4 regions of the Sphingomonas sp. GW821-FHT10F11 genome follow, and region 2 is predicted to be linked to each of the others. Evidence: predicted binding sites of a transcription regulator. Region 2 holds the regulator's gene; each other region holds the start of a gene.

The links. The regulator LexA, encoded in region 2, represses DNA repair genes until DNA is damaged. The targets are predictions, from matches to a motif close to GTTCCNCNCTTGTTCT.
Region 1: radA (DNA repair protein RadA) is a predicted target of LexA. The motif match lies at 3,488-3,503, and genes of this name have one in related genera.
Region 3: AC1RT8_RS23670 (ImuA family protein) is a predicted target of LexA. The motif match lies at 2,661-2,676, and genes of this name have one in related genera.
Region 4: uvrA (excinuclease ABC subunit UvrA) is a predicted target of LexA. The motif match lies at 3,973-3,988, and genes of this name have one in related genera.

The regions. Positions count from the first base shown of each region.
Region 1 is NZ_JBXASH010000001.1:38,937-46,429, reverse strand. Features, by position in the region: gene AC1RT8_RS00245 (cation:proton antiporter domain-containing protein) at 1-950, opposite strand, end outside; gene AC1RT8_RS00240 (iron-sulfur cluster assembly scaffold protein) at 947-1,381, opposite strand; gene AC1RT8_RS00235 (CvpA family protein) at 1,378-1,944, opposite strand; gene radA (DNA repair protein RadA) at 2,093-3,466, opposite strand; gene AC1RT8_RS00225 (glutathione S-transferase family protein) at 3,648-4,355, opposite strand; gene AC1RT8_RS00220 (glycosyltransferase family 4 protein) at 4,485-5,636, shown strand; gene AC1RT8_RS00215 (DUF2218 domain-containing protein) at 5,831-6,151, opposite strand; gene AC1RT8_RS00210 (PadR family transcriptional regulator) at 6,242-6,820, opposite strand; gene AC1RT8_RS00205 (replication-associated recombination protein A) at 6,958-7,493, shown strand, end outside.
Region 2 is NZ_JBXASH010000001.1:1,065,317-1,072,809, reverse strand. Features, by position in the region: gene AC1RT8_RS05275 (hypothetical protein) at 1-120, opposite strand, end outside; gene AC1RT8_RS05270 (citrate synthase) at 120-1,403, opposite strand; gene gltX (glutamate--tRNA ligase) at 1,427-2,872, opposite strand; partial or broken gene AC1RT8_RS05260 (ComEC/Rec2 family competence protein) at 2,901-5,138, shown strand; gene lexA (transcriptional repressor LexA) at 5,083-5,760, opposite strand; gene AC1RT8_RS05250 (molybdopterin molybdotransferase MoeA) at 5,817-6,992, opposite strand; gene AC1RT8_RS05245 (MFS transporter) at 7,161-7,493, shown strand, end outside.
Region 3 is NZ_JBXASH010000013.1:37,146-44,638, reverse strand. Features, by position in the region: gene AC1RT8_RS23680 (error-prone DNA polymerase) at 1-47, opposite strand, end outside; gene AC1RT8_RS23675 (DUF6504 family protein) at 44-1,567, opposite strand; gene AC1RT8_RS23670 (ImuA family protein) at 1,890-2,642, opposite strand; gene AC1RT8_RS23665 (glutaminyl-peptide cyclotransferase) at 2,777-3,571, shown strand; gene AC1RT8_RS23660 (3-methyl-2-oxobutanoate dehydrogenase (2-methylpropanoyl-transferring) subunit alpha) at 3,884-5,173, shown strand; gene AC1RT8_RS23655 (alpha-ketoacid dehydrogenase subunit beta) at 5,236-6,240, shown strand; gene AC1RT8_RS23650 (dihydrolipoamide acetyltransferase family protein) at 6,242-7,493, shown strand, end outside.
Region 4 is NZ_JBXASH010000002.1:349,032-356,524, reverse strand. Features, by position in the region: gene AC1RT8_RS07960 (pentapeptide repeat-containing protein) at 1-991, shown strand, start outside; gene uvrA (excinuclease ABC subunit UvrA) at 1,005-3,962, opposite strand; gene AC1RT8_RS07950 (hypothetical protein) at 4,155-4,454, shown strand; gene AC1RT8_RS07945 (hypothetical protein) at 4,475-5,596, shown strand; gene AC1RT8_RS07940 (alpha/beta fold hydrolase) at 5,720-6,640, opposite strand; gene AC1RT8_RS07935 (LysR family transcriptional regulator) at 6,758-7,493, shown strand, end outside.

The DNA of each region.
Region 1 (7,493 bases), 1.0 Mb from region 2:
AGGCCGATGCCCATGATGATCACCAGCTTGGTGACGATCAGCGCCAGCGCCATGCCGACCACGAAGAACGGCCGTTCGGCGATGGCGTGGAGATCGAGCATCATGCCGACCGCGAGGAAGAACAGGCCGAGCAGGATCGAACGGAACGGCTCGACGTCCGCCTCGAGCTCGTGCCGGTACGGGCTGTCCGCGAGCATGACGCCCGCGACGAACGCGCCGAGCGCGGTCGACAGGTGCAGCGCCTCCATGATCGCCGCTGCGGCGATGACGGTGAACAGGCCGGCAAATACGAACATCTCGCGCTCGCCCATATTGCCGATGATGCGGAACAAGGGACGCAGCGCATAGCGCCCGAGCAGCACCAACCCGGCGACTGCGATGACGGTGTAGAGGAAGAGCTGCCAGCCCGGCGGCCCCGCGGCGTCGGCCGGGTTGCGTGACATCACCGCGACGATGGTGATCAGCGGGACGATCGACAGGTCCTGGAACAGCAGGATCGAGAAGGCGCGCTCGCCGAACGGAGTGCGCAAGCGGCCGGCCGATTGCAGCATTGGCAGCACCTGCGCGGTCGAGGACAGAGCAAGCGGCAGGCCAAGCGCCAGCGCGGCGGCGAGCGAGGATTGCGTGATCAGCCACACCACCAGCGATACCGCCATACCGCACAGCACGACCTGCATCAGGCCGAGCCCGAAAATCTCCTTCTTCAGCTGCCAGAGCCGTTGTGGATTGAGCTCGAGCCCGACGATGAACAGGAGGAGTGTGATGCCGAGTTCGGCGACGCCGATCTTCGATTCGGCACCGCCGACGAGACCGAGCGCCTGCGGCCCGACCAAGGCGCCGGCGACGAGATAGCCCAGAGTCGCGCCGAGCCCGAACCGCCGGAAGATCAGCACGAAGACGAGCCCGAAGCCGAGCAGGATCACCGCATCGAAGAGCAGGGATTCACTCATGCGTCGAGCCGCGCGCGCGCTATCTCGGCAGCCTCGGCGGCGGCCTCGAACGCCAGGCGGATCGAGGCATGGCGGGCGCTGTGCGGCAGCGCAGGGGTGAACAGTTCGAAGCCGGGCCAGTCGGGCAAGGGCCCCTCGCCTGCCAGCCATGCCGTCAGCGCATCGCGCGCAATGGCAAGTTCCTCAGGCGATTTACCGATCACGCTGGCGCCCATCAGCGATGAGGACGCCTGGCCGAGAGCACAGGCACGCACCATGAGGCCGACCTCGCTCACCCGTCCCTGATCGTCGACATTCACGTCGACGGTCACGCGGCTGCCGCAGACGGGCGAACGCTTTTCCGAGCTGCCCATCGGATCGGTCAACCGATCGTGATGCGGGATGGTCGCGGCGAGGCGCAGGATTTCGGCATTGTAGAGCGGGGCGTTCATGGCCGAGCCTCGCTGACATTCGCGGCTTCGGTGGCGTTGTCCGCGGCGCCGAACACGGGTTTGCCCTTGCGCCGGCGGTCGACGAAATCGGCGATGCTCGCGCTGGTCGTGTTGAGCAGCGGATAGGTCCGGGCCGAGGTCAACCATTCGGGGCGGTGAGTCGGGCCGCCGCGCACCGTATCGGTCATCAGCGCGACGAGCAGGAAGCCGAGGCTGGCGAGGATCAGGCCCTTCACCGCCCCGAAGCCGAAGCCGAGCGCGCGATCGACCGGGCCCATGATCGAATCGCGGGTGCGCGATCCCAGCGCGTTGGCGACCGCGCGTCCGGCGAAATAGGTGATGCCCGCGATGATCGCGAAGGACAGCACCGCAGCGCCGGTGACCGTGCCGACCGATCCCGACAGCGCCTGGGTGAGCGGGCTGTGGAACAGCTTGAGCGCGAAGACGATCGCGACCCAGGCGAACAGCGAGAGTATCTCGGTCACGAAGCCGCGCATCAGGCCGAGGATGGCGGCCCCGCCGACCGCGATCAGTACGAGGATGTCGAGTGCGGTCAGTCCCATATCTCAGCCTTGTTACCCACCGTTCGTTCCGAGTGCCATCGAGCCCGCCGAGATGGCGTATCGAGGAACATGTGTCTCGATACGGGTTCTCGACAAGCTCGACCCCTACTCGACACGAACGGAAGGTGGGGAGCGCTTGACGCGACCGCTAGCCGCGCCCCAGCATATGGTCAACGAACTGACCGAGCGTGCGGAATCCCGACAGCTTGAGCGGTGTCTTCTCGTTGGTGATCGCCGCCGGCACCAGGGCGCGCTCGAACCCGAGCTTGCCCGATTCCTTGAGCCGTAGCGCGCCGTGCGCGACGGGCCTGATCTCACCCGACAATGCGATCTCGCCAAAGGCGACGGCGTCCGGCGGCACCGGGCGCTCGGACAGCGCGGAGACGAGCGCCGCGGCCACCGCCAGATCGGCTGCCGGATCCTGCACGCGGTAGCCGCCGGCAATGTTGAGATAGACTTCGCAGGACGAGAAGCTGAGGCCGCACCGCGCCTCCAGAACGGCGAGCACCATCGCCAGCCGGCCCGAATCCCAGCCGACCACCGCACGCCGCGGCGTGGCGCCGCTGGCGAGGCGGACGACCAGCGCCTGGATCTCGACCAGCACGGGGCGCGTACCCTCGAGCGCGGGGAAGACGGTCGTGCCAGTCACGCCCTCGTCGCGCTGCGTCAGGAACAGAGCGCTCGGGTTGGAAATCTCGGCCAGCCCTTCCGCCACCATCGCGAACACGCCGATCTCGTCAGTGCCGCCGAAGCGGTTCTTGATCGCACGGAGGATGCGGTATTGGTGGCTCCGCTCGCCTTCGAAGCTGAGCACCGTGTCGACCATATGTTCGAGCACGCGCGGGCCGGCGATGCTGCCGTCCTTGGTGACATGGCCGACCAGCACCACGGCCGTGCCGCGTTCCTTGGCAAAGCGGATCAGTTCCTGCGCCGAGGCGCGGACCTGGCTGACCGTGCCGGGGGCGCCCTCGATCAGGTCCGAATGCATGGTCTGGATCGAATCGATCACCAGCAGCGCGGGTGCCTTGCCCTGCCCCAGCGTCGTCAGGATATCCCGGGTGGAGGTCGCCGCAGCGAGCTGCACCGGCGCGTTGCCGAGCCCGAGGCGGCGGGCGCGCAACCTCACCTGATCGGCTGCCTCCTCGCCAGAGACATAGGCGACGGGCAGCCCGGCCAGCGCCATCTTGGCCGCCGCCTGGAGCAGCAGGGTCGATTTGCCGATGCCCGGATCGCCGCCGATCAGGGTCGCCGATCCTTCGACGAAGCCGCCGCCGAGCGCGCGATCGAGTTCGGCGATACCGCTCTCCATGCGTTCGGGCAGCGCGATATCGGCGTCGAGGCCGACCATCGTCACCGAGCGGCCGCCCGACTGGAGGTTATGCTTGGCCTGGAACGGCGTGACGGTGCCGCCGACCTCCTCGACCAGCGTATTCCATTCCGCACAATCGGCGCACTGGCCCGCCCAGCGGTTCGCGACCGATCCGCAGGCCTGGCAGACATAGCGTTTCTGAGGTTTCGCCATGTGCGATGCCTTAGCGGAAGAGGAACGAGAGGGGAACAAACTTTTCCCGCACCTTCACCTCGTCATGCCGGACTAGTTCCGGCATCCACCGTTCCACCAGCCTCAAGGCCGATGAATGTGCGGGACGGGGGACCCCGGAAGCAAGTCCGGGGTGACGCGATGGGTCAGGCTTGGGCGTCGATCAGGCCGGTTTTGCGGGGATGGTGAGGCCGCGCTGTACCGCTGGCCGCGCAAGGCCGCGCTCGAGCCAGGCGGCGACATTCTTGAAGTCGTCGAAGCCGACCAGCTCGCGTGCCTCGTAGAAGCCGATCAGATTGCGCACCCAGCCGAGCATCGAAATGTCCGCGATGGTATAGTCGTCGCCGAGGAACCAGTCCTTGCCGGCCAGCGCACCGTCCATCACACCGAGCAGGCGCTTCGATTCGTCGACGTAGCGACCGAGCGGGCGCTTGTCCTCCCAGGCCTTGCCGGCGAATTTGTTGAAGAAGCCGAGTTGGCCGAACATCGGCCCGACGCCTCCCATCTGGAACATCACCCACTGGGTCGCCTCCCAGCGGCCGGTGGGATTGGAGGGGATGAACTTGCCCGTCTTGCCGGCGAGATAGAGCAGGATCGCGCCGCTTTCGAACAGGCCAAGCGGTTTGCCGCCCGGCCCGTCGGGATCGATCATCGCCGGTATCTTGCCGTTCGGGTTGAGCGAGACGAATTCGGGCGATTTCTGATCGTTGGTGGCGAAATCGACGAGATGCGGCTCATAGGGCAGCCCGGTTTCCTCGAGCATGATCGACACCTTCACGCCGTTCGGCGTCGGCAGCGAATAGAGCTGGATGCGGTCGGGATGCTGCGCAGGCCAGCGTTTGGTGATCGGGAAATCGGACAGATCGGTCATGTAGGTCTCCTTCGCGCCTGAACGTAGGGGGCCCGAAGCCGCGATTCACCTCCCTGCATGAACGGAATTTAACCTGGCCTGCCCAGCGCAGAGATTGGCGTTTCGCTCCGGCAGGTATATGCGCCCGCAATGCAAGCGAAAGACCTCCGCGTCGCGCTGTTCAGCGGCAACTATAATTATACACGCGACGGCGCGAACCAGGCGCTCAATCTTCTCGTCGGCCATTTGCTGAAACAGGGGGCGACGGTGCGCGTCTATTCCCCGACCAGCCGCCGCCCCGCCTTCGCCCCAACCGGCGACCTGGTCAGCGTGCCCTCGCTCAAGCTTCCCGCCGGCCGCGCGGAATACAAGCTAGCCCGAGGCATGCCGGCGAAGACGCGGGCTGATGTCGACGCCTTCGCGCCGAACCTGATCCATGTCTCGGCACCCGACTGGCTCGGCCACGCCGCGGTGCGTTATGCCGAGAAGAACCACATCGCCTCGGTCGCGTCCTATCATACGCGGTTCGAGACCTATGTCCGCTATTACGGCATCGGCTTCCTCGAGCCGATCATCATCAATGCCCAGCGCAAATTCTATTCGCGCGTCGACGAGGTGCTCGCGCCGAGCCAGATGATGGGCGAGATCCTGCGCGACTGGGGCGTAACGGCGCATATCTCGCGCTGGTCGCGCGGGGTGAACCACGACCGGTTCAATCCCGGCCGCCGCGACATGGAATGGCGACGCGGCCTCGGCATCGCGGACGATGAGATCGCGGTCGGTTTCCTCGGCCGGCTGGTGAAGGAAAAGGGCCTCGACGTGTTTGCCGAGGCGATGCACGCACTCGACGCGCGGGGCGTGCGGCACAAGACGCTGGTGGTGGGCGAAGGCCCGGCGCGGGACTGGTTCGCGCAGGAGATCCCCGACGCGGTGTTCGCCGGATTCCAGTCGGGCGATGATCTGGGCCGCGCGGTCGCCTCGATGGACGTGTTCTTCAACCCGAGCGTGACCGAGACCTTCGGCAACGTCACCCTCGAGGCGATGGCGGCGAAGGTGCCGGTGGTCGCGGCACGGGCATCGGGCGCGGTCGGGCTGATCGATGACGGCGTCACCGGGTTGATCGTCGATCCGACCGACATCCAGGGCTATGCCGACGCGTTGCAGCGCTTCTGCGAGGATGACGCCTTCCGCCACGCGGCCGGCGAGGCGGGACATGCCAAGGCCGCGGGCTATCGCTGGGAAACGATCAACCAGGCGGTGCTCGACACCTATCTGGCGGTGCTGGAGCGGCGGGGGAAATAGTCGGATCGTCATCGGCCGGGGCGGCCAGGCGCCCATTTGCCGGGCGCCCATTTGATAGTCGAGTGTGACCAAATCGACGCGTCACCCCGGACTTGTTCCGGGGTCCACGGCGCCGCAAACCATGCCGATGGATGTGCGGCACCGTGGATGCCGGAACAAGTCCGGCATGACGGTTAGGTTTGGTCGGAACGACTCTAGCTGGCGTGCTTCCAGTCGAAGGGCAGCGGCGCTTCGCGGAAGGCGAAGCGGTCGAGATGGCGTGCGACAGCGCCCTTGAGGCCTTCGAGCTGCTCAGGCGAGGTTGCGTCGATCCTGACGTCGATCGCGTCGGGGTGGGCATCAAAGGTTGCCAGCCCGTCGCCGGGATAGTCGGCGCCGCGCGCGTCCTTCGGGAAGACCACGGTACCGTGCTCCGGCGTGAATTCCACGGTCAGGTTGTGCTGCCAGTGCTTGCAGAGCTGCTGGAGATATTTGCTGCCGCTTGCCGTGGGCACGCTGGCGGTTGCGCTGTGCATGAGCGCGGTCCTTTCGTCGTTCGTTCATCCATGCCGGCGACCGGGTCGATGCCCAGCCGCCGGCGCAGGAGTTGCAGGCGCGTCATGCGCTTATTTCAGCCGCTCGATCTTCTGCGCGGCTTCGTCGATCAGTGCCGCGACCTGGTGCAGCACGTCGCTATCGACCTCGCTCGCGCCGAGCTTCTGCTGGAGCACCGCCTTGAGATTGCCCATGGCCCGGCGGACCGGTCCGCCGCTGGTACGCTCGCGCATCGATCCGAGAGACTCGAGCCGGGCGAACAGCGCCTCGACCTCCTCCTCGCGCTCAGTGAGCAGGGCCTTGCCGCTATTGGTGATCTCGTAGAGCTTCTTCGCGCCCTCGGACTTCTGCTCCTCGATCAGGCCCATGTCGTCGAGCATGGTCAAGGTCGGGTAGATTACGCCGGGGCTCGGCGCATAGGCGCCGCCGGTGCGTTCCTCGATGTCGCGGATCAGGTCGTAGCCGTGGCGTGGCTGCTCCTCGAGCAGCTTCAGCAGGACGAGGCGAAGCTCGCTGCCGTCGAACATCCGGCGGCTGCGGCCGCCGCGTTCGCCCTGCCCGAACACTTCCCATTGGAAGGAGAAGGGACCGCGCGTGAAGCGCCCGCCCCGGGGACCGAAATGGTGACCACGCATATGGTGATGAAACATGTATCGTCTTTCCTTTTGTATATCACGATGCGTCTAAGATATATCTTGAATCGATTTTGGCAAGAGGGAATTTTTCGAGGGGCGCGGCGCGGGATGGCGGGGTGGCACCATCCGGCCGTCCACCCTATGTTCCAGGCATGGCCGACCTTTTCGCCACCTTCGATCCCCCCGCCCGCGAGGCGCTCGCCGAGAACGCGCCGCTCGCCGACCGATTGCGCCCGCAGCGGCTCGAGGATGTCGTCGGTCAGGAGCATCTGACGGGCCCCGAGGGCGCGATCGGGCGGATGGTCGCGGCGGGGCGGCTGTCGTCGATGATCCTGTGGGGCCCGCCCGGCACCGGCAAGACCACCATCGCACGGCTGCTGGCGGATGCGGTCGACCTGCGGTTCGTGGCGATCTCGGCGGTGTTTTCCGGCGTGGCCGACCTGAAAAAAGCGTTCGCCGAGGCGCGCGAGCATGCGCGGATCGGCAAGCGCACCCTGTTGTTCGTTGACGAGATCCACCGTTTCAACCGCGCGCAACAGGACGGTTTCCTGCCCTATGTGGAGGACGGTACCGTCACCCTGGTCGGCGCGACGACCGAGAATCCGAGCTTCGAACTCAATGCCGCGTTGCTCAGCCGCGCGCAGGTGCTGATCCTGCAGCGGCTCGACCGCGCCGCGCTGGAGAAGCT
Region 2 (7,493 bases):
GATGCGCTGGTCGATCATGAAGCTGGACTGCGGCCATTGGATATAGCCGGTGCCCTGGCCGATCCACAGCAGCCCCATCAGCAGCACCAGAATGCCGAGGATGGTGACCGCCGCGCGCATCACCGGCTCGCGACCGGCACGTAATCGCGCTGGGTCGGCCCGGTATAGAGCTGGCGCGGCCGGCCGATCTTCTGCGCGGGATCGGAGATCATCTCGTTCCACTGCGCGACCCAGCCGACGGTGCGGGCAAGGGCGAACAAGGCGGTGAACATCGTCGTCGGGAAACCGATCGCCGACAGGATCACGCCCGAATAGAAATCGACGTTCGGGAACAGCTTCTTTTCGATGAAGTACGGATCGTTGAGCGCCATTTCCTCAAGGTGGAGCGCCACGTCGAACACGGGATCGTTGACGCCCAGAGCGCCGAGCACTTCGCGTACGGTCTGCTGCATCACCGTCGCGCGCGGATCGTAGTTCTTGTAGACGCGGTGGCCGAAGCCCATCAGGCGGAACGGATCGTTCTTGTCCTTGGCGCGCTCGATATAATGCGGGATGCGGTCGACCGTGCCGATCTCGCGCAGCATGTTGAGCGCCGCTTCGTTGGCGCCGCCATGCGCCGGGCCCCACAGACAGGCGATGCCGGCCGCGATGCAGGCGAACGGGTTCGCGCCAGACGAGCCCGCGAGGCGGACGGTCGAGGTCGACGCGTTCTGCTCATGGTCGGCATGCAGGATGAAGATGCGGTCGAGCGCCTTTTCCACCACCGGGTTCACCACATAGGGTTCGGCCGGAACGCCGAAGGTCATGCGCAGGAAGTTGCCGGTGTAGGACAGGCTGTTGTCGGGGTAGAGGAAGGGCTGACCGACCGAATATTTATAGGCCATCGCCGCGATCGTCGGCATCTTCGCGATCAGCCGGTGGCTGGCGATCATGCGCTGGTGCGGATCGGTGATGTCGGCCGAATCATGATAGAAGGCGGAAAGCGCACCGACCACGCCGCACATCACCGCCATCGGATGCGCATCGCGCCGGAAGCCGCGATAGAAGGTCGCGAGCTGCTCGTGCAGCATGGTGTGGCGCGAGATCGTGTAGCTGAAACCTTCCAGCTCCTTCGCGTTCGGCAGCTCGCCGTTCAGCAGGAGATAGGACACTTCCATGAAGCTCGACTGTTCGGCGAGCTGGCCGATCGGATAGCCGCGGTGGAGCAGCACGCCTTCGTCACCATCGATATAGGTGATCGCCGAGTCGCAGCTTGCCGTCGAGGTGAAGCCGGGATCGTAAGTGAACATGCCGGTATCGGCATAAAGCCGCCGGATATCGATGACGTCGGGCCCGGTGCTGCCAGACATAACCGCATAGTCGTGCGCAGTTCCTGCCACGTCCAGCTTCGCGGTGTTGCTCATCGATACGTCCTTTCTCGAACCCGTCAGGCAGCCATCCGGTCGGCGATGCGTCCCAGGCTCTCGTCGCGCCCGAGCAGCTCGAGCACATCGAAGATCCCGGGTGATGTCTTGCGCCCGGTCAGCGCCGCCCGCAACGGCTGCGCGACCTGACCAAGCTTCACCCCCGCATCGTCCGCGACCCGGCGGACCGCGTCTTCGAGAGCCTCTGCATCCCAGTTGGCAACCGCGTCAAGAGCGGCATGCAGGCGCGCCAGCAGCGCAGGTGCATCGCCGGAGACGAGCGATGCTGCATCGCCGTCCATTTCCAGTGGGCGAGTGCGAAAGAGAAAGGCCGTCCCGGACGTAAGCTCGTTGAGATTGGCTGCGCGGGGCTTCAACGACTCCATGCTGCGCTGAAGCAATTCAGCCTGCGATTCGGTGATTTCGAAACCGAGTCGCGGGATCACCAGCTCGGCCAGCCGCGCATTGTTTGCGCTGCGGATATAATGACCGTTCAGGTTCTCCAGTTTCTTCAGATCGAACCTGCTTGGTGATTTCCCGACATCGGCCAGATCGAACCACTCGGTCGCCTGCTCGCGGCTGATGATCTCGTCATCGCCGTGACCCCAACCGAGGCGGAGCAGATAATTGCTCAGCGCCTCGGGCAGGATACCGAGCTCATCGCGGTAATATTCAACGCCGACCGCGCCGTGGCGCTTCGACAGTTTCCCGCCATCGCTGCCATGGATCATCGGGATATGCGCGTAGACCGGTTCGGGCCAGCCCATCGCCTTGATGATCGGCAGCTGGCGGAACGCGTTGTTGAGATGGTCGTCGCCGCGGATGACGTGAGTCACGCCCATGTCGTGATCGTCGACCACGACCGCGAGCATATAGGTCGGCGTGCCGTCCGACCGCAGCAGGACGAGATCGTCGATCTCCTCATTCTGCACGGTGACCGAACCCTGGACCCGGTCGACGATGGTCGTCGCGCCCTCCTTCGGCGCCTTCAGCCGGACGACGAAGGGCGCACCCTCGGGCGCCTCTGCGGGCGAGCGATCGCGCCAGCGGCCGTCGTATCGCATCGGCTTGCCGGCGGCCTTCTGGCTCTCGCGCAGCGCGGTCAGCTCGTCGGGCGTGGCGTAGCATCGATAGGCATTGCCCTGCTCGACCATCTGATAGGCGACTTCGGCGTGACGCTTCGCGCGCTCGAACTGGTAAACGGTGTCGCCGTCCCAATCGAGGCCGAGCCAGGTCATCGAGCTGAGGATCGCGTCGATCGCCGGCTGGGTCGAGCGGGCGCGATCGGTATCCTCGATGCGCAGCAGGAACTTGCCGCCGTGATGGCGCGCGAACAGCCAGTTGAACAGCGCCGTGCGGGCGCCGCCAATATGCAGATAACCGGTAGGCGACGGCGCGAAGCGCGTCACCACTGCGGACGTGTCGGGCGTGCCGGTATCGGCCGCCGCGGTATCAGACCTTGCGCCCAAACGCGCTTGCTCCCAGACTTGAAAATCGATGGCCAGTACAGCCGCCGAGGCCCCTAGCACGCGACCCCCGTGGCTTCAAATCGTGGCGGGCGACCGGTTGCGCAAGGCGAAGGCCGCGATCGAGCTGTGGCTCGAGGCGGAGCGCGATCAGCTTTTCCTGTGGGTGCCGGTGTCGTTTGGGGCGGGCATCGCCGCGTGGTTCGTGCTGCCCGATCCTGGCTGGTGGTGGACGGTCCTGTCTGCGCTGGCCGGGGTGGCGTTGTTTGCGATCGCCATTGCCCGCGGTGGGCGGGCCGGGCGCGTGGTGGCGGTGGGCTCACTGCTCGCCGCAGCGGGACTGGCGTTGATCTGGTGGCGGGCGGAGAGTTCGGACGGGCAGGTGCTGGCCAGGCCCGTGATCGCAACCTTTGAAGCGCGCGTGGAGCGGGTCGAACCGCTGCCGTCGCGCGATCTGGTACGGCTGCGGCTGGCGCCGGTTCGAGTGGTAGCGGTGCCTGCGCGTCCGGGACGCAGGGATACGCGGCCGCTGCCGACCCTGCCGCAACATGTCCGCGTCAACCTGGCCGAGGCGGATGTGCCGGCGGGGCTGTCGCGGGGCGCGACGATCCGGCTCGGCGCCCGGCTGATGCCGCCGCCTCAGCCGGCGGTACCCGGGGCGTACGACTATGCCCGCGTGGCGTGGTTCGACGGGATCGGCGCCACCGGACGCGGATTCGGGCCGGTCACCATCGTCAGCCCGGGCGTGTCGAGTGGCGCTGGCCTGCGCGAACGGCTGTCGAAACACATCCAGGCGAGCGCGCCGGGCGGTGGCGGAGCGATCGCGGCGGCGCTCGCCACCGGAGATCAGGGCGGCATCTCCGAAGAGGATGCCGAGGCGATGCGGCGATCGGGGCTCGCGCATCTCCTGTCGGTCAGCGGACTGCACATCACCGCGGTGGTCGGCGCGGTGATGCTGCTGGTGTTGCGGCTGCTTGCGCTCAGCCCCTGGCTGGCGCTGCGCTTCCGCTTGCCGCTCATCGCTGCAGGAGCGGGTGCGGTGGCGGCGATCGGCTATACCTGGCTGACCGGCGCCGAGGTGCCGACGATCCGGTCTTGCGTCGCGGCCTTGCTGGTGCTGATCGCGATGGCGATGGGGCGGGAGGCGATCACCCTGCGGCTGGTGGCAGCCGGCGCCTTCATCGTGCTGTTGCTCTTCCCCGAAGCGCTGGCCGGGCCGAGCTTCCAGCTCTCTTTCGCGGCGGTTGCGGCGATCGTCGCGCTGCACGAACATCCGCAGGTGAAGGCGTGGTTTGCGCCGCGCGAACAGCGATGGTGGCAGAAGCTGGGGCGGACTCTGCTGTCGCTGCTGCTGACCGGCGTAGTCGTCGAACTGTCGCTGATCCCGATCGCTTTGTTCCACTTCCACAAGGCGGGCATCTATGGCGCGGTCGCCAATATCGTGGCGATCCCACTGACCACGTTCATCGTGATGCCGCTCGAGGCGCTGGCGCTGTTGTTCGACCTGGCCGGGATCGGTGCGCCCTTGTGGTGGCTGACGGCGCGGTCGCTCGATCTGTTGTTGTGGATCGCGCATGCCACCGCGAGCATCCCCGGATCGGTCGCGGCACTGCCGGCGATGCCGGGCGGTGCGTTTGGGCTGATGGCGTTCGGTGGGCTATGGGTCGCCTTGTGGCGGACGCGCTGGCGACGGCTCGGCGCGGTACCGTTTGCGATGGGGGCGGCCTGGGCACTGTCGACGCCGACGCCCGATCTGCTCGTCACCGGCGACGGGCGGCATGTCGCGATCCGCACGGCACGCGGTGGGCTGGCGCTGTTGCGCGAACGGGTCGGCGATTACACATCGGACATGCTCGCGGAGAATAGCGGGGTGGACGGCGAACCCTTGTTCCTGTCCGACCAGCCAGAGGCCCGGTGCAGCCGCGATCTTTGCCTGGTCGAGCAGAGAACGGGCGAGCGGACCTGGCGGATCCTCGCGACGCGGAGCGCCTATCTCGTGCCTGCGGACGAACTGATCGCAGCCTGCGCCACCGCCGATATCGTCGTCAGCGAGCGCTGGCTACCGGGCGGATGCCGCCCGCGCTGGCTAAAGCTCGACCGCGACATGCTGGCCAGGACCGGCGGGGTCGCGGTGACGTTGCGCACCGGCCATGTCGTCACCGTGCTCCAGCCGGGCGACCGCCACCCCTGGCGGGTGGCGGCGCCGGTAGCGGTCAGACGTAGCGGCGGAGCAGGCCGGCGAGCTTACCCTGCACGCGCACCTGATCGGGAGAATAACGCTGGGGATCGTACGCGCGGTTCGCCGGATCGAGGCGGATCATCGCGCCCTCCCGGCGGAAATATTTGAGCGTCGCCTCGCTCTCCTCGATCAGCGCCACGACGATCTCCCCGTCGCGCGCGGTGTCGGCGCGCCGGATCAGCGCATAGTCGCCGTCGAGAATACCGGCATCGACCATCGAGTCACCCGAGACTTCGAGCGCATAATGCTCGCCGCCGCCGAGTAGCGCGGCGGGCACCGCGAGCATCGACTGCCCCTCGAACGCCTCGATCGGCACACCGGCCGCGATTCGGCCGTGCAGCGGGATCTCGATCACGTCGTTCGCGGGCTCGGGGATTTTCTTCACATTGCCGGTCGGTGCGGCGACCGCAGCAGCGCCCTTGCGCACTGCCTCGGGCCGCTCCGGCATGCGCAGCACCTCGAGCGCGCGGGCGCGGTTGGGCAGGCGGCGGATGAACTTGCGTTCCTCCAGCGCGCTGATCAGGCGGTGCACACCCGATTTGGACTTGAGGTCGAGCGCCTCCTTCATTTCCTCGAACGAGGGCGAAACGCCGCTCGCCTCGAGCCGGTCGTTAATGAAGCAGATCAGCTCGTGCTGCTTGCGGGTAAGCATCCCAATTCCTCCGTCGGAACAGACTGGGAACGTTTATGCAATGTTCCGCCGCCGTGTCAAGCGAATGGAAGGATTTCCACCACTTCTCCCGCGCCGAGCGCCGGGGCGTGGGGCGCTCGGACGATCAGGCAGTCGGCGCGCGCGAGGGTCAGGAGCATCGAGCTGTCCTGCGTGTGTGCCGCGAAGACATGGCCGTTACGGGTCGTGGCGCGGAGATAGTCCTGGCGGTGATCGTTCGCCGGCAGGTCTTCGCCGAGGATCGCGGTGGCAGCGCGAGGCAGCGGATCGAGCGCCCCGGCCATGGTTGCGATCAGCGGGCGGAGGAAGAGGAAGGCAGTAACGAAGGCCGAGACCGGGTTGCCCGGCAGGCCGAGCACCACCGCGGCGCCCAGCCGGCCCGCCATCATCGGCTTGCCCGGGCGGAGTGCGATCCGCCAGAAGTCGATGCTGCCGCCGGCTGCCTCGAGCGCGGGGCGGACCAGGTCGTGATCGCCGACCGAGGCGCCGCCGGTGGTGACGAGGATGTCGGCATCGACCGAAGCGAAGGCCGTGGTGATGGTCTCGAGCCGGTCGGGCAGGATGCCGAGATCGATCACCTTGACCGGCAGGTCGGCGAGCAGGGCGGCAAGCATCGCGCCGTTGGATTCGGGCAGCGTCGCTTCGGTCAGCGCGGCGCCGGGTGCGACCAGCTCGTCGCCGGTCGCGACGATGGCGACGCGCAGACGGCGGGTGACGGGGAGGGCGCCATGCCCGCCAGTCGCCGCCACGGCGATCCGCGCCGGGGTGAGCCGCGTGCCTTGGGGGATGAGCAAGTCGCCGCTGGAGAAGTCCAGGCCCTTGCGACGGACGTTCCTGCCCCTGACGGCGGGTCCTTCGCCGGCGAGCAGGATCAGGCCGCCCTCCTGCCGTGCCTCTTCCTGGACAAGCACGGTATCGGCGCCGGCGGGCATGGCGGCGCCGGTGAAGATACGCGCCGTCTCCATCGCACCGATGCTGCCGGTAAAGGGCCGGCCGGCGGCGCTCTCGCCGACCAGGGCGAAGGGGCCGGGCAGGTCGGCGAAGCTGATGGCATAGCCGTCCATCGCCGAGAGGTCGCTGGCGGGCTGGGTCCGCGCCGCGACCACGTCCCGGGCGGCCCAGCGGCCTGCGGCGTCGCGCAACGGCACCGTCTCCGCTTCGATCGGAGGGGCGAGCGCGAACAGGCGGGCCTGGGCTTCGGTGACGGAGATCATCCGGCCTCCCTATCCGGCGGGGCGCCGGGGGTCGAGACGGCAGGCACGTCAGTTACCGCTACCATCTTCGAAACGAGTGTTATAGCAATCGCTTCGGTAGCAGATCGGCCGCAACCAAGTCGGCAGGGTGCTTCGCATGGCCACGGGCCATGTCACGGGGGAAGATGTATGACGGAAGCACCGGCGCCTGACGCCTATAATCGTACTGCCCTGTTCTGGATTTGCGTGCTGGCGCTGTTCACCGCAGCGGTCGCCTTTTCGATGCGCACGGCCGCGTCGGATGCGATCCGCCAGGCAGTGTTCGATCCGATCGACCCGGCCAATTCGGGCAGGATGATCGGCGGTGCGCTCGGCGCCGCGTTCAGCGGCTTCGCCTTTTCGCTGCTGGTGCTGAGCCCGTTCCTCGACGTGATCGGGGCGAAGCGCGTGCTGCTGCTGGCGGCGTGCAGCTTTGTCGGCGGATCGTTGCTGATGGTGCTGGCGCCGAGCATGGGCAGCGGG
Region 3 (7,493 bases), on a different contig from region 2:
CGCAGGAAGCTGTAATGCGTCGTCACCTGCAGTTCGGACCAGGTCACCCGAATGCCCCGTGCATGAACCAGGTGAGGTCGCCCGTTTCGGCGCGCTCGCCGTCGCCGCGGCGGAATAGCCAGAAACGCTGGCCGGCCTCGTCCTCCACCCGGAAATAGTCGCGCACCGAATGCTGCTCGGTCGCGCGTTTCCACCATTCGCCGTGGACGCGCTCGGGCCCGTCGGCGCGCACCACGCGGTGAGTCGTGCCACGCCAGGTGAAGCGGCGTGGCGGCTGGTCGGGCAGCTCGGCGATGACATGGTCGAGCTGTTCGGGCCGACGCAGCATGCGCACCGGGCGCGGCCAGCGATGATGCCAGGGGTGGAGATCGGCGGTGCGATCGAGCTGGCGGACATCGCCCGGCTTGAGCGGCGGTGCGGCGCGTTCGGGCGGATCGAGCACCGGTGTGGGTGCGGCGGCGCGTTCGGGCACGTCGCTTTCCACCGGCCGCATGCGCCAGAGCCGCCCCGCGCCGATGCGGATGGCGAGCGTGTCGATCAGCGGCGCGATATCGGGTGCTGCGTCCTCGTCCAGCCGCTCGACCAGCGCCTGGGGCCCGAGTGGTTCGCTGCGCCTGACATGCAGCGTCAGCGCGTCGATCCCGAAGCCCGGATCGATCGTCTCGATCCGGCGCAGCAACAGGCGTTTCAGATGCGCCGGGTCGCGACTGGCGCGGGCGACGCCGATGCGGATCGCCTGGGGCCTGCCGTCGATGCGATCGGCGACCAGCTCAATCATCCGCGCCCCGCGCCCGGCCTTACCCAGCTTCGCGATCAGATCGGGGACGAGCCGGTCGAGCCAGTGCGCGATCGCCTCGCCGGTCAGGATCGGCTCGGCGAAACGTTGCACGGTCACGATATGCTCGAGCGGGACGACCGGATCGAGCGGTTCGCCGAGCCGGCCCGTCGCCTGATCGATCCGAGCGACCAGCCCGGCGCCGAAGCGCCGCGCGAGCGGGGCGCGGGGCATGGCCATGAGCTGCCCGATCGAGTCGACGCCGAGTCGCCTGAGCAGCTCGACCGCGGTCGGCTCGATGCGGAGCGCCGGCACCGGCAGCGGAGCGAGCGCATCGACATGCCCGGCCTTGGGGCAGATCAGGACCGGGTGGCGGCCGCCGGTGGCATAGCGTGCCAGCGCCCAGGCAGCGCCGACCGTATCGGCCACCGCGATCCGCGTGGTGAAGCCGAGCCGGGCCAGCAGTTTCAGGATGCGCCGTGCCATCGCTTCCTCGCCGCCGAACAGATGCGCGGTGCCGGTAATGTCGATGAACAGCCCGTCCGCCTCTCGCCCAGCCCCGGAGAGCGCGACGATCGGCGACCAGTGCAGCGCGGCGGTGATGGCGAGGCGGGTCAGCTCGGCGCGATCGCCTTCGGGGTCGGCAGGCCGGATATCGAGGTCCGGTACTTGCGCCCGTGCCTGAGTCACCGCCATGCCGGCCCGGATGCCGAGCAGATGCGCGGCATGGCTGGTCGCGGCGACGAGGATTTTGCTGCCCTCGCGGATGGAGGTGATGAGGGGGACTTCCAATTCCTCCCCGGAACGGGGAGGGGGACCGGCGCAGCTGGTGGAGGGGCTGGCTTGGCGAGACCGTGCCGCGCTCAGCGTCGGGTCGAATTGTCCCCCGGACAATTCTCGAACCTGCGGGGCAGGTTCGCCCCGACACTCCCCACCACCGCGCAAGCGCGGTCCCCCTCCCCGTTCCGGGGAGGAACCAGGTGACCCATCGTCTCCCCGCAGCCTTGGCAGCGTCGGCCCTTCCTCCCCCCGCGCCCAGCGCGCGCCGGGACGCCAGCCGCCGTCGCGCGGGGCTGTGCGGATATCGACGATCGGTTGTGCCGGCGTGCGCGCTTCAGGCGGCGCGGCGGCGCGTTCCGCCCGCCGCAGCCGGTCGATCGGCCAGTCGGGCAGGTAGAGCGAGGCGACCCGTTTCATCGCATGCCTCCATCGTCCATTTATGGGGTTCGCCGCCGCGCTGACGGACCAGTTCGATCCGCCAGCGCGGGCAACCGACGCCTTCGACCGGGAGCGGAGTCGAAGGCGCGGCGGCGATTCTCCAGCGCGTTACCGCGGCTGACGGCACGGCGAGCGGATTGCCGCCCTCGCGCGCATGACGTTTGAGCAGCAGCGCGATCGTCTTGCCGCCCTCCGCCGCGAGCTGCAGCCGGCGGGTATTGGCCATCGACGCGCTCTTCACCTCGCCGATCACCGCGCCCAGCCCGCGATGCCGCAGCCCTTCCTCCATTAGCGCGAGCAGCTCGGCATCGTCCGTTGCCTCGGCATAAAGAATCCGCTCGGGCGCGAGCCCCGCCTGGTAGAGCCCCGGCGCGAACAGATCCCGTCGCCGCACCACCCACAGCACCGGTCCCCAGGCGCGCGCGGCGATACCGGCCATGAACAGGGTCGCGGCGGCATCGTCGCCCATGCCTGGGCTCGCCGCGGCGATCTCATGCAGCGCGCCGAGCGTGAGGCCGCCCGTCGCCAGCCGCGAATCGATCGCACCGATGCCGAAGGGCAGCACCGGCCGCCGGCGCAGCCCATCCCCCTCGATCGCGCGAAGCGTTTCGCGTAAGGCGGAAAGGGCGACGGCAGACGACAAATACACGACTCGCTGAATGAGTATGTTCCTATTTTGTTCCGGTTGGCGCAACGAGTCAATCGGGGAGTCGAGCCTTCGCCCGGACGGCCGCCCCCACCGGCCCTCTTTCGCTTCCCCCATCGCCATGCAACACCGGGGCGATGTTCCATCGTGCCCTGCTGTTCGTGCTGCTCTGCCTGGCCGGTTCCGTCGCAACGGCGCAGGGTTCCATCCCGGTACAGCGTGTCGAGATCGTCAGGACTTATCCGCACGACCCCGCGATCTTCACCGAAGGCCTCTTCTATCGCGACGGCGCGCTCTACGAGAGTTCGGGACTGCGCGGCCGATCGTCGCTGCGCCGGGTCCGGATCGAGGATGGCCGGACGGAAATTCAGACATGGCTGCCTGGCGCGGTGTTCGGCGAGGGCATTGTCGACTGGGGCGACGAGATCATCGGCGTCACCTGGCGCAACGGCGCCGGATATCGCTGGGACGCGCGGACGCTCGGGCTGCGCTCCGGCTTCGACTATGATGGCGAGGGCTGGGGGCTGACCCATGACAGCGAGTCGCTGATCCTGAGCGACGGCTCCCCCCTATTGCGCTTCCTCGATCCGGCGACTTTCCAGGAACGGCGGCGGATTCGCGTCACCGCCGGCGGAAGGCCGGTCCCCCTGCTCAACGAACTCGAATGGGTCGACGGGGAAATCTACGCCAATGTCTGGAAGACCAATCGCATCGCGCGGATCGATCCGGCGACGGGCGACGTGAAGGCGTGGATCGACCTGGCCAATGTCGATCGGCTCGGCGGCGGGCAGGACAGCGAGGATGTGCTGAACGGCATTGCCTGGGACCCGGCCGGCAAGCGCCTGTTCGTTACCGGAAAACGCTGGTCGAAATTGTTCGAAATTCGCCTGTTGCCGCCGGATCAGGCGGTGCGGGTTGCGAAAACCCGATAGTGGTCGAGCGCGAGGCCCATGGCGGCGTCACGAACAGCAGTGCCGGCACCGGCGTCCGGGCCGCGGCATGCAGCGCGACCATCGACCCACAATCGCCCGCCCGGCCTGCATTTTTGCACGTGAAGCCTGAAGGGTGGGCATATGTGGCTTTTCCCGCGGGAAACGTCCGGTGGCAGAGTGGTCAGCCCGTCGTCACGATCGGTACGGCGGGCCCCTCGCCAAGCGCTTTGAAATTTTATAACAAGGCCCGAACGGCGACTCCGTGCGTTGGCCTCATGCAAACGCGCGAAACGCGCACTGATTGGAGAGAGCATGGCAAGCGACAGTCCGCGCGCCAATTTACAGCCATTGTCGCTCTATGTGCCGGAACCCAAGTTCCGCCCCGGCGATACGGTCGATTTCACTGAGGTTGCGATCCCCGCGGCCGGCGACGCCCGCAGGCCCGATACCGCCGACCGCGCCGAGACCTTCATCGATCTTGCCTATGAGCTGGTCCGCGTGCTCGACGACGAGGGCAATGCCGTCGGCCCGTGGAACCCGCGCCTGTCGCCCGATACGCTGCGCGCGATGCTCCGCTCGATGGTGCTGGTTCGCGCCTTCGACGAGCGCATGTTCCGCGCCCAGCGCCAGGGCAAGACCAGCTTCTACATGAAGTGCCTCGGCGAGGAGGCGGTCGCTGTCTCCGCCGCCTTCGCACTCGATTATGAGGACATGTGCTTCCCGTCCTACCGCCAGCAGGGCCTGCTCATCGCGCGCGGCTGGTCGATGGTCGACATGATGAACCAGATCTACTCGAACAAGGGCGATCGGCTTCAGGGCAAGCAGCTGCCGATCATGTATTCGGTCAAGGAAGCCGGCTTCTTCTCCATCTCCGGCAATCTCGCCACGCAATATCCCCAGGCCGTGGGGTGGGCGATGGCCTCGGCAGCGAAGGGCGACACGCGCATCGCCGCTACCTGGTGCGGCGAGGGCTCGACCGCCGAGGGTGATTTCCACTCCGCCTGCACCTTCGCCAGCGTCTACCGTGCGCCAGTGATCTTCAACGTCGTCAACAACCAATGGGCGATTTCGAGCTTCTCGGGCTTCGCCGGCGCTGAATCGACCACCTTCGCGGCGCGCGCGATCGGCTATGGCATTGCTGGTCTCAGGGTCGACGGTAACGACGCTCTCGCCGTCTATGCCGCGACCGCCTGGGCCGCCGAGCGGGCCCGGACCAACCAGGGCCCAACCCTGATCGAGCATTTCACCTACCGAGCCGAAGGCCATTCCACCTCGGATGATCCCGGCCAGTATCGCTCGGCCGGCGAGCCCACGGCCTGGCCGCTCGGCGATCCGATCAAGCGGCTGAAGGATCACCTGATCCATATCGGCGAATGGGACGAGGATCGCCACGCCGCGCAGGACCTTGCGCTCGCGGAAGAGGTGAAGCGCGCGCAGAAGGAAGCCGAACAGAACGGCATCCTCGGCCACGGCCTCCACCAGCCGCTGGACACGCTGTTCGACGGCGTGTTCGAGGAGATGCCCTGGCATCTGAGGGAACAACAGGCGCAGATGCTGGCGGAAGAAACCGCCTCGGGCCGGCCATGGGCACGCAAGTCATGAGCGACATCACCGATCCCGCCGACATCATCGCCCCTGAGGGTAACGAAGACGGCACCGCCCGCATGAACATGATCCAGGCGATCAACTCCGCCATGGACGTGATGATGGCCCGCGATCCCGACGTGATCGTGATGGGCGAGGATGTCGGCTATTTCGGTGGCGTGTTCCGTGCGACCGCCGGCCTCCAGGCGAAATACGGCAAACAGCGCGTGTTCGACACGCCGATCACGGAATGCGGCATCATCGGCGTCGCGGTCGGCATGGGTGCCTATGGCCTGCGCCCGGTGCCGGAGATCCAGTTCGCCGATTACATCTATCCCGCGCTCGACCAGCTCGTGTCGGAGGCGGCGCGGCTGCGTTACCGCTCGGCGGGCGAGTTCACCTCGCCGATCACGGTGCGCTCGCCGTTCGGCGGCGGCATCTTCGGCGGCCAGACGCACAGCCAGTCGCCCGAGGGCATCTTCACCCATGTCTCCGGCGTGAAGACGGTGATCCCGTCGACCCCGTACGACGCCAAGGGCCTGCTCATCGCGGCGATCGAGGACAATGATCCGACGATCTTCTTCGAACCCAAGCGCATCTATAACGGTCCGTTCGACGGCCATTGGGACAAGCCGACCAGGAACTGGTCGCAGCATCCCGCGGGCGAGGTTCCGACCGGCTATTACAAGATCGAGCTGGGCAAGGCGAAGATCGTGCGCGCCGGCGAGGCACTGACGATCCTGGCGTACGGCACCATGGTCCATGTCTGCCTTGCGGTGGTCGAAGAGGCCGGCGTCGATGCCGAGATCATCGATCTGCGCACCCTGGTGCCGCTCGATATCGAGGCGATCGAGACGTCGGTGAAGAAGACCGGGCGCTGCATGATCGTGCACGAGGCGACCCGCACCAGCGGCTTCGGCGCCGAGCTGTCGGCGCTCGTCCAGGAACGCTGCTTCTACCATCTCGAAGCGCCGATCGAGCGCGTGACCGGCTTCGACACCCCCTATCCGCACAGTCTGGAATGGGCCTATTTCCCGGGGCCAGTCCGCATCGGCGAAGCGCTGAAGAAAGTGATGAAGGACTGACATGGCACGTTTCACGTTCAAGCTTCCCGACATCGGGGAAGGCATCTCCGAAGCGGAGATCGTCGCGTGGCACGTGGCCGTGGGCGACCGCGTCGAGGAGGACCAGGGCCTCGCCGACATGATGACCGACAAGGCGACGGTGGAGATGGAATCCCCGGTCGCCGGCGTCGTGGTCGAGCTGGCCGGCGAGGTCGGCGACCAGGTGTCGATCGGCGCGGCTTTGGTGGTGATCGAGACCGATGCCGCCGAGGATGCGATCGAACCGTCGCCCGAGACGGTGGCCGATGTCGCCCCAGGCGATCTGCCTGAGGAAGAAACCAGGGCCGAGGAAGTCGAAGAGCAGATCGAAGCGGAAACGCCGGGTGCCGAGGCAATCGAATCCCCCCAGCCGTTCGTTTCGAGCGACGTCGAGAAACCCGCCCCGGCACCTGAGCCTGTCGTCGGATCCGCGCCGCAGGCGAGCGCTCATGTCCTCGCTTCCCCCGCCGTCCGCGCCCGTGCGGCCGACCTCGGCATCGACCTCGCCAGCGTAAAGTCGGAAGGCGACCGCATCCGCCACGCCGATCTTGACGCCTTCCTGCGCTACGGCTCGGGCCAGGGCTATCATGCCCCGCACGCCAGCCGCGCCCGCGCGGACGAGCCGATCAAGGTCATCGGCATGCGCCGCCGCATCGCCGAGAATATGGCCGCCTCGAAGCGCGCCATCCCGCACTTCACCTATGTCGACGAGATCGACGTCACCGCGCTCGAGGACATGCGCGCCGATCTCAACGCCAATCGCGGCGGCCGGCCCAAGCTGACCATGCTGCCGCTGATGATCGTCGCGATCTGCAAGTCGATCCCCGACTTCCCGATGATCAACGCGCGCTATGACGACGAGGCCGGCGTGGTGACGCGCCATGGCTCGATCCATCTCGGCATGGCGACTCAGACGCCCGCGGGCCTGATGGTCCCGGTGATCCGCGACGCGCAGGACCTCAATGTCTGGCAGCTCGCCAGCGAGATCGGTCGCCTCGCCGAGGCAGCCCGCACTGGCAAGGCGAAGAGCGAGGAGCTCAGCGGCTCCACTCTCACCATCACCTCGCTCGGCCCGCTCGGCGGCATCGCGACGACGCCGGTGATCAACCGGCCCGAAGTCGCGATCATCGGCCCGAACAAGATCGTCGAGCGCCCCGTGTTCCGCGGCGACGATATCGTCCGCGCCAAGCTGATGAACCTCTCGATCAGCTGCGATCACCGCGTCGTCGACGGGT
Region 4 (7,493 bases), on a different contig from region 2:
AAAGCTAATTAGCAGTTCGTTTGAGAGAGTGCGATTATCTGGACAAGAAATGTATCGAGGTCAAAATAGTTTTTTGATATCTTCAGACTACGAATATGAAGTAGAACGTGAAGAACAAACCTCAGGAGCGGATTTTTCCAATTCAGGTTTTAAGAATGCTTCTCTACAAAATATGGATCTAGCCGAGTCGGATCTCACGAATACGACCTTTCGTTGGTGCAATCTAACTGGAGCAGATCTCCGCAAGTGTAAGGGAATTTGGTCCGGCGCCTTCCAAGGCAGCGATCTGTCTGGAGCCAAGATTCCAGATGATAAGATTTTCAACCCGCCGATAGATCGCATAGAGAGAATAACTTCGCTGGCCCGGCCCGCTTATATCAGCAATATAATCACTTGCGGAGTCATGGTTGCCGTATTCGGATTCTCCGATCCAGTACAAAGTATATCCCTGCCAATTCTTCAGGTGCAGTTAGCTCCGCACAATTTTGCTCTGTTCGGTATAATTCAAAGTTCTATCATATTTATTTACGTAAGCCTATATGTCACAAGGATATGGGAGTCTGTTTCGGATTTACCCACAATATTTCCGAATGGCACCAGAGTGCCCGAGGCGATCTCGCCTTGGTCGGTCCTCGCGCCAGTATGGATACACCTCCGAGTGATATCTGAACACAGAGGGTTTAAATTACCCAGCGGATATTGGGTTCAGTTTGCATTCTCAATTATCTCTCACTGGCTTTTAACGCCTATAACTATATCGATAATCATGCTTTCTTTATGGGAGGCAGACACGCAAATTCGTGTCCCATCTTCCATAGCGCTCATTCTGAGTTTGCTCATATCTTCTTTTTTTTATTACTCAGGAGTAAGAATTCTTAAGGCGAATGAGACACTACACGACGATAAGCGACAATCTAAATTCAAAACAATCCTAGAGAAGTCAGCGATGCGTTTCTTCTTTCTACGATACCGCCAGTTGAGAGGGCGGTAACTCACGTATCAAGCTACTCCGCCGCCACCCGCTCCCTACCGCGCTCCAGCAGCGGCGCCAGATACTGCCCGGTAAACGACCCCTTGGTCTTCGCCACCTTCTCCGGCGTGCCCTCGGCAACGATCTCGCCACCCTTCACGCCACCCTCGGGCCCGAGGTCGAGCACCCAGTCGGCGGTCTTGATGACATCCAGATTGTGCTCGATCACCACGACCGTATTGCCCTGGTCGACCAGCGCGTGGAGCACTTCGAGCAGTTTGCGCACGTCCTCGAAATGCAGGCCCGTGGTGGGCTCGTCGAGGATGTAGAGGGTCTGGCCGGTCGCTCTCCGTGACAGCTCCTTGGCCAGCTTCACGCGTTGCGCTTCGCCGCCCGACAGGGTCGTCGCCTGCTGGCCGACCTTGACGTAACCGAGGCCGACTTCGGCCAGCATCGCCATCTTGTCGCGGATCGGGGGCACGGCCTTGAAGAATTCGACCGCGTCCTCGACCGTCATGTCGAGCACGTCGGCGATGCTCTTGCCCTTGAACTTCACCTCGAGCGTCTCGCGGTTGTAGCGGGCGCCGTGGCACACGTCGCACGTCACATAGACGTCGGGCAGGAAGTGCATCTCGATCTTGAGCAGGCCGTCGCCCTGGCACGCCTCGCAGCGGCCGCCCTTGACGTTGAAGCTGAACCGGCCGGGCTTGTAGCCGCGCGCGGCGCTTTCGGGCAGGCCGGCGAACCAGTCGCGGATCTGGGTGAAGGCGCCGGTATAGGTCGCCGGGTTGGAGCGCGGGGTACGGCCGATCGGCGACTGATCGATGTCGATCACCTTGTCGAGATATTGCAGGCCGCTGATCTTCTCATGCTTGCCGGCGAGCACGCGCGCGCCGTTGAGCTGGCGCGCGGCGGCGGCATAGAGCGTGTCGATGGTGAAGCTCGACTTGCCCGAGCCCGACACGCCGGTGATGCAGGTGAAGGTGCCGAGCGGCAGGCTGGCCGTGACGCCGCGCAGATTGTTGGCGGTGGCGTTGTGGACGGTGATCTTCTTGCCATTGCCCTTGCGCCGCACGTCCGGCACCGCCACTTCGCGCCGGCCGGAGAGATAGTCGGCGGTGATGCTGTCCTCGCACGCCAGCACCTGATCGAGCGTGCCGTGCGCGACGATCTCGCCGCCATGGACGCCAGCGCCGGGGCCCATGTCGATGACGTAATCGGCGGTGCGGATCGCGTCCTCGTCATGCTCGACCACCAGCACGGTATTGCCGAGATCGCGCAGGCGCCGGAGCGTCTTCAGGAGCATGTCGTTGTCGCGCTGGTGCAGGCCGATGCTCGGCTCGTCGAGCACATAGAGCACGCCCGACAGGCCCGAGCCGATTTGCGAGGCGAGGCGGATGCGCTGGCTCTCGCCGCCCGAGAGCGTGCCCGAGGTGCGATCCAGGTTGAGATAATCCAGGCCGACATTGTTGAGGAAGCCGAGCCGTTCGAGGATCTCCTTCAGGATGCGTTCGGCGATGGCGTTCTGCTGACTGGTCAGTTCCGACGGGATGGCGGTGAACCAGGCGAGCGCATCGACCACCGAGAGGCGGGTGACCGAGGAGATGTCGCGCATGCCGAGCTTGACCGCCAGCGCCTCGGGCTTGAGGCGCGCGCCGTGGCAGACCTCGCACGCGGCGCTGCTCTGATACTTCGACAGCTCCTCGCGCATCCAGGCGCTTTCGGTCTGGAGCATGCGGCGGTTGAGGTTGCCGATGACGCCCTCGAACGGTTTGCGCACATCGTAGGACTTCTTGCCGTCGACGAAGGTCAGGGTGACGGGCTTGCCGCCGGTGCCGTGGAGGATGATCAGCTTCACTTCGCCGGGGAGATCCTCCCACGGGGTTTCCAGGCTGAAGCCGAATTCGCGCGCGAGGCTGCCGAGGACCTGCATGTAATAGGGCGATGGCGGGTTGGATTTCGCCCAGGGGACGATCGCGCCTTTCTTGATGGAGAGCGCGTGGTTGGGGACGACGAGTTCCTCGTCGAACAGCAGCTTCTCGCCGAGGCCGTCGCAGGCCGGGCAGGCGCCTTGCGGGGCGTTGAAGGAGAAGAGGCGCGGCTCGATCTCGGCGATGGTGAAGCCGGAGACCGGGCAAGCGAATTTTTCGGAGAAGACGATGCGGTTGGCGGGGATGCCGGTGTTCTTCATCTTGCCTTCGGGGACGAAGGTTTGGGGGGCTTCGCGGACTGCGTTGCCGCTCCCCTCCCCCGCCTGCAACGCCTCGACCGTCGTGTCGACCAGATCCACATAGGCCAGCCCTTCGGCCAGCTTCAGCGCGGTCTCGAAGCTGTCCGCCAGGCGGGTCGACATGTCGGGGCCGACGACGAGGCGGTCGACCACGACTTCGATGTCGTGCTTGTATTTCTTGTCGAGCGCGGGGGCTTCGTCGATCTCGTACAGCTCGCCGTCGATGCGGACGCGGGTGAAGCCGGCCTTCTGCCACTCGGCCAGTTCCTTGCGATACTCGCCCTTGCGGCCGCGCACGACGGGGGCGAGCAGATAGAGGCGCGTGCCCTCGGGCAGGGCCATGACGCGGTCGACCATCTGGCTGACGGTCTGCGCCGCGATCGGCAGGCCGGTCTCGGGCGAATAGGGGATGCCGACGCGCGCCCATAACAGGCGCATATAGTCGTACACTTCGGTGACGGTCGCGACCGTGGAGCGCGGGTTGCGGCTGGTGGTCTTCTGCTCGATCGAGATGGCGGGCGACAGGCCCTCGATATGATCGACATCGGGCTTCTGCATCAGCTCGAGGAACTGGCGCGCATAGGCCGAGAGCGACTCGACATAGCGGCGCTGGCCCTCGGCATAGATGGTGTCGAAGGCGAGGCTCGACTTGCCCGATCCGGACAGCCCGGTGATCACCGTGAGCGTGTCGCGCGGGATGTCGATCGAGACCTGCTTGAGGTTGTGCTCGCGCGCGCCGCGGACGGATATGTGGGTCAGCATAGGCCACTCTGTTCCAGATTTGTTCTTGAGATAAAGGAGGCCGCGCGGGAGGTCAACGCGTGAAGCGCGGATGTGGGGTGGGCGGCGCGCGAGGGCAAGTCCGGGGATTCGTTGCGGGGGCGTGATGGCCGTCACGCATGGGGACAGGGCGTTCATGTCATTCGGCCTTCTCCATCGAACAAGGAGGCGGATATGGCGAGATTGCACGTCAAGACGGAGCCGAGCGACGGCGCCACGATCATCGCGATCGCGATCGACGGCAATGTCGTCGCGGTCCCGGGCCGGGGCACCGGCGAGGCGGATATCAACGTCGAGGGATCATGCGGCGACGGATCGAACCACACCTTGCTCTACACCTTCTTCGGCAAGGCGGGCGAGACGCTGGCGGTAACGGTGACCTGTGGCGCCACCGAGGTCTGCAAACTGAAAAAGGCCGAAGTCAGCCAAGCCGGCGAGCCGCACTGCACCGGCTGGAAGAAGTTCACGCTATGAGCGCGTGTCCAGGATATCGCGTGGTGCCCCCGCTGGCGGTCGCGCTGCTTCTGGCGCCCTGGGCGGCGAGCGCGCAGGAGGCCGGGCCGACCGATCGCTTCGGCGGCATTTCCGCCCAGCAGATCGAAGTCACCGCCGGAACCGGCGACGATTCCGCGTCTATCGGCCTTCAACTGTCGGGCGAGCGGAAGCTCCGCGACGGCAAGGCGAATACCATCACGGCCTATTTCGAGCAGTTCAGCATGATCGTATCGACGCCGTTCGACGGCAAGAACGATGCGGCGCCGGCGACGCTGGACGGGCTCGCCAATGGCACGAAGCTGACGCTGCGCTGGGGGCAGTTCGGCGGTTCCGCCCGGCTCGATATCTCGGCCGACGCCGAGCACATCTTCGAAGAGGCGCAGGCGATCTGCCGCGGCAAGGCGGGCGACCGTTTCATCAGGAGCAGCGCCGACCTTGGCCCAAACCCCGCCCCCGAACAGCGGACCGCAGTGGAAAAGGCGCGCGACGACGAGATCAAGGAATGCAACAATCCGGAGAACGGCTCGGAATCCTTGATCGTCACCCATCTTCCGGGGAAGCTCGGGGCGTATCACGAGGCCCAACTGCCGGGCGATTCCTTCGACTGGGGCTTTGAAACGGCGGTCGGATACAAGAAGTTCGACTATGTCGATCCCACGACGCTCGCCGCGCATGATGCCCGGAAGGCGCAGTTCAGCGCGAAGGGCTATTATACCCGCTATCTGCGCGGCTCCAGCACGGCGATCAGCGCATCGGTCGGCTATGAGCGGGCATACGAGGCCGCGGAAGAGGAGATACTCTGCCCGGTGAGTACCGGCACGACGCCGGTCACCTGCACATCGGCATCGCCGGCCGCACCGACGCTCGATGAGGGCGTGCTCGTGGCGCTCGGGCTCAGGCACCGGTTCAGGCACGGGGATGGCACGATCGCCCCGATCGCGATCGCGCCCCAGGTGACCTGGGACGCGCTGGACAATGTGGTCGGGGTGGATGTGCCGCTCTATTTCCTCAGCCACGGCGACGCCGGCCTCAAGGGAGGCGTTCGCGCCGGATGGCGATCGGACACCAAGAAGGTATCGTTCGGCGTGTTCATTGGCAGCGGTTTCAACCTGCTGAAATGACGGCGATCGAAATGAACGCGACGGGGCGTCCGCATGAGGCGGACGCCCATCCCCCTCAAAGCCCGTCCGAACTGCGCCTCCCCGCCCGCGCGGCGCCGCTCGCGGCGAGCAGGCGAAGGCACGTCATTTCGCGGGGGCCAGGAAGCCGTGGACCATCGCGACGGTCGCGCCGGGATTCTCCTCCATGATCCAGTGGCCCGAGCCCGGGATCACGCCTTCGGTGACATTGTCGGCACCGCCGCGCATCACCACCGCCATGGTCAGGCCGAAGCTCTTCTCGCCGCCAAGCGCGAGGACCGGCATCTTCAGCTTGCCGTTGGCCGCCAGCAGCGCGCGGTTGTCGATCGCGTCCTGGTCGAACGCGGCGAACTGGGCGAAGCCGGAATGCATCGCGCCGGGCATGGCGTAGAGTTCGGCATAATGCTGGCGCGAGGCTTCGGTGAAATGCCTGGGGTCGGCGGAGAAGTCGTTCCAGAAGCGTTCGAGATAGATACGCTCGCGCCCCGCGACGAGCCGCTCCATATCGGGCCCGCCGAAACGGAAATGCCAGAGCAGCGGGTTCTTCAGGATCTCCTCCCAGGGGCCGACGCCGGGGACCGGTGCATCGATCAGCACGAAGCGGCCGACGCGATCGGGATGAAGCGCGGCGAAGGCGAAGCCGACCATGTTGCCGATATCATGCGTGACGAGGTCGGCCTTGGCGATCTTCAGCCGGTCGAGCACGCCGAGTATGTCGCCGGCCTGGGTCTTCTTGTCGAAGCCGGTCGCGGGTTTGGAGGACAGGCCGAGGCCGCGCAGATCGGGCACGATCACGGTGTGGTCGCGCATCAGGTCGGCGGCCATCGGCGCCCACATGTCGCCGGTTTCGCCATAGCCGTGGATCAGCACGACGGCGGGGCCTTTGCCTCCGATACGGACGTGGATGGTCGCGCCATCCGTCGCGATCTCCTCGGTATGGAAGGCCGCCGGATAGGGCGGCACCTGGGCGGTAGCGGGCGCGGCCATGATCAGGGCGGCGCCGGCGAGCATCAAGGAACGAAGCATCGTAAATTCCCCTGTTGGGGCGCCACCGGGGCGCCCGTCTTGCTCCGGAAAATGATCGCTATCCGTTGTTCGGACTAGTAGGATTATCCTGAATCTAGTGTCCGGGATTTCCGAACGATGATGAAGATGGACGGGCTCGCCGCCTTCACCGCGATCACCGAGGCGGGATCGATCAGCGCGGCGGCGCGGCGGCTGGGCTTCGCCAAGTCGGTGGTGAGCGAAAGGCTGACCGAACTGGAACGCACGCTCGGCACAAGGCTGATCCAGCGCACCACGCGCAAGCTGACCCTGACCGAGGACGGCCAGACCTTCCTGCCGCGCGCGCAGCAGATCCTGTACCAGGCGCGCGAGGCGGCGGCGGAGATGGCGCAGCGGCGCGGCACGCTGGCCGGGCCGCTCCGGGTGTCGGGACCGGTCGGGTTCGGCATCCTGCATCTTGGGCCGGCGCTGAACCATTTCCTGCGCGATCATCCCGATATCGACCTGACGCTCGAGCTGGACGACGGCTTCGTCGATGCGGCAGCGAGCGGATTCGACGCAGTGATCCGCCACGGACCGGTCGGCGACACGCGACTGGTGGCGAAGCGGCTGGCGACGACGCGGCGCGTGCTAGTCGCCTCGCCCGCCTATCTGGCGGACAAGGGCAAGCCGGCGACCCTGGCGGAGCTGGCCGGGCATTGCGGCATTCTCTACGCCAATCGCGATGCGGACTGGCGCTTCGCCGGGGCGGACGGCTGGACGGTGCTGCGGCCGCGCGCGGCGCTTCGCGTGAACAACGGCCTGGTCATGCGCGATGCGGCGCTGGCCGGGCTCGGCATCACCCTGTTGCCGACCTTCTTCGTGCATGAGCAGC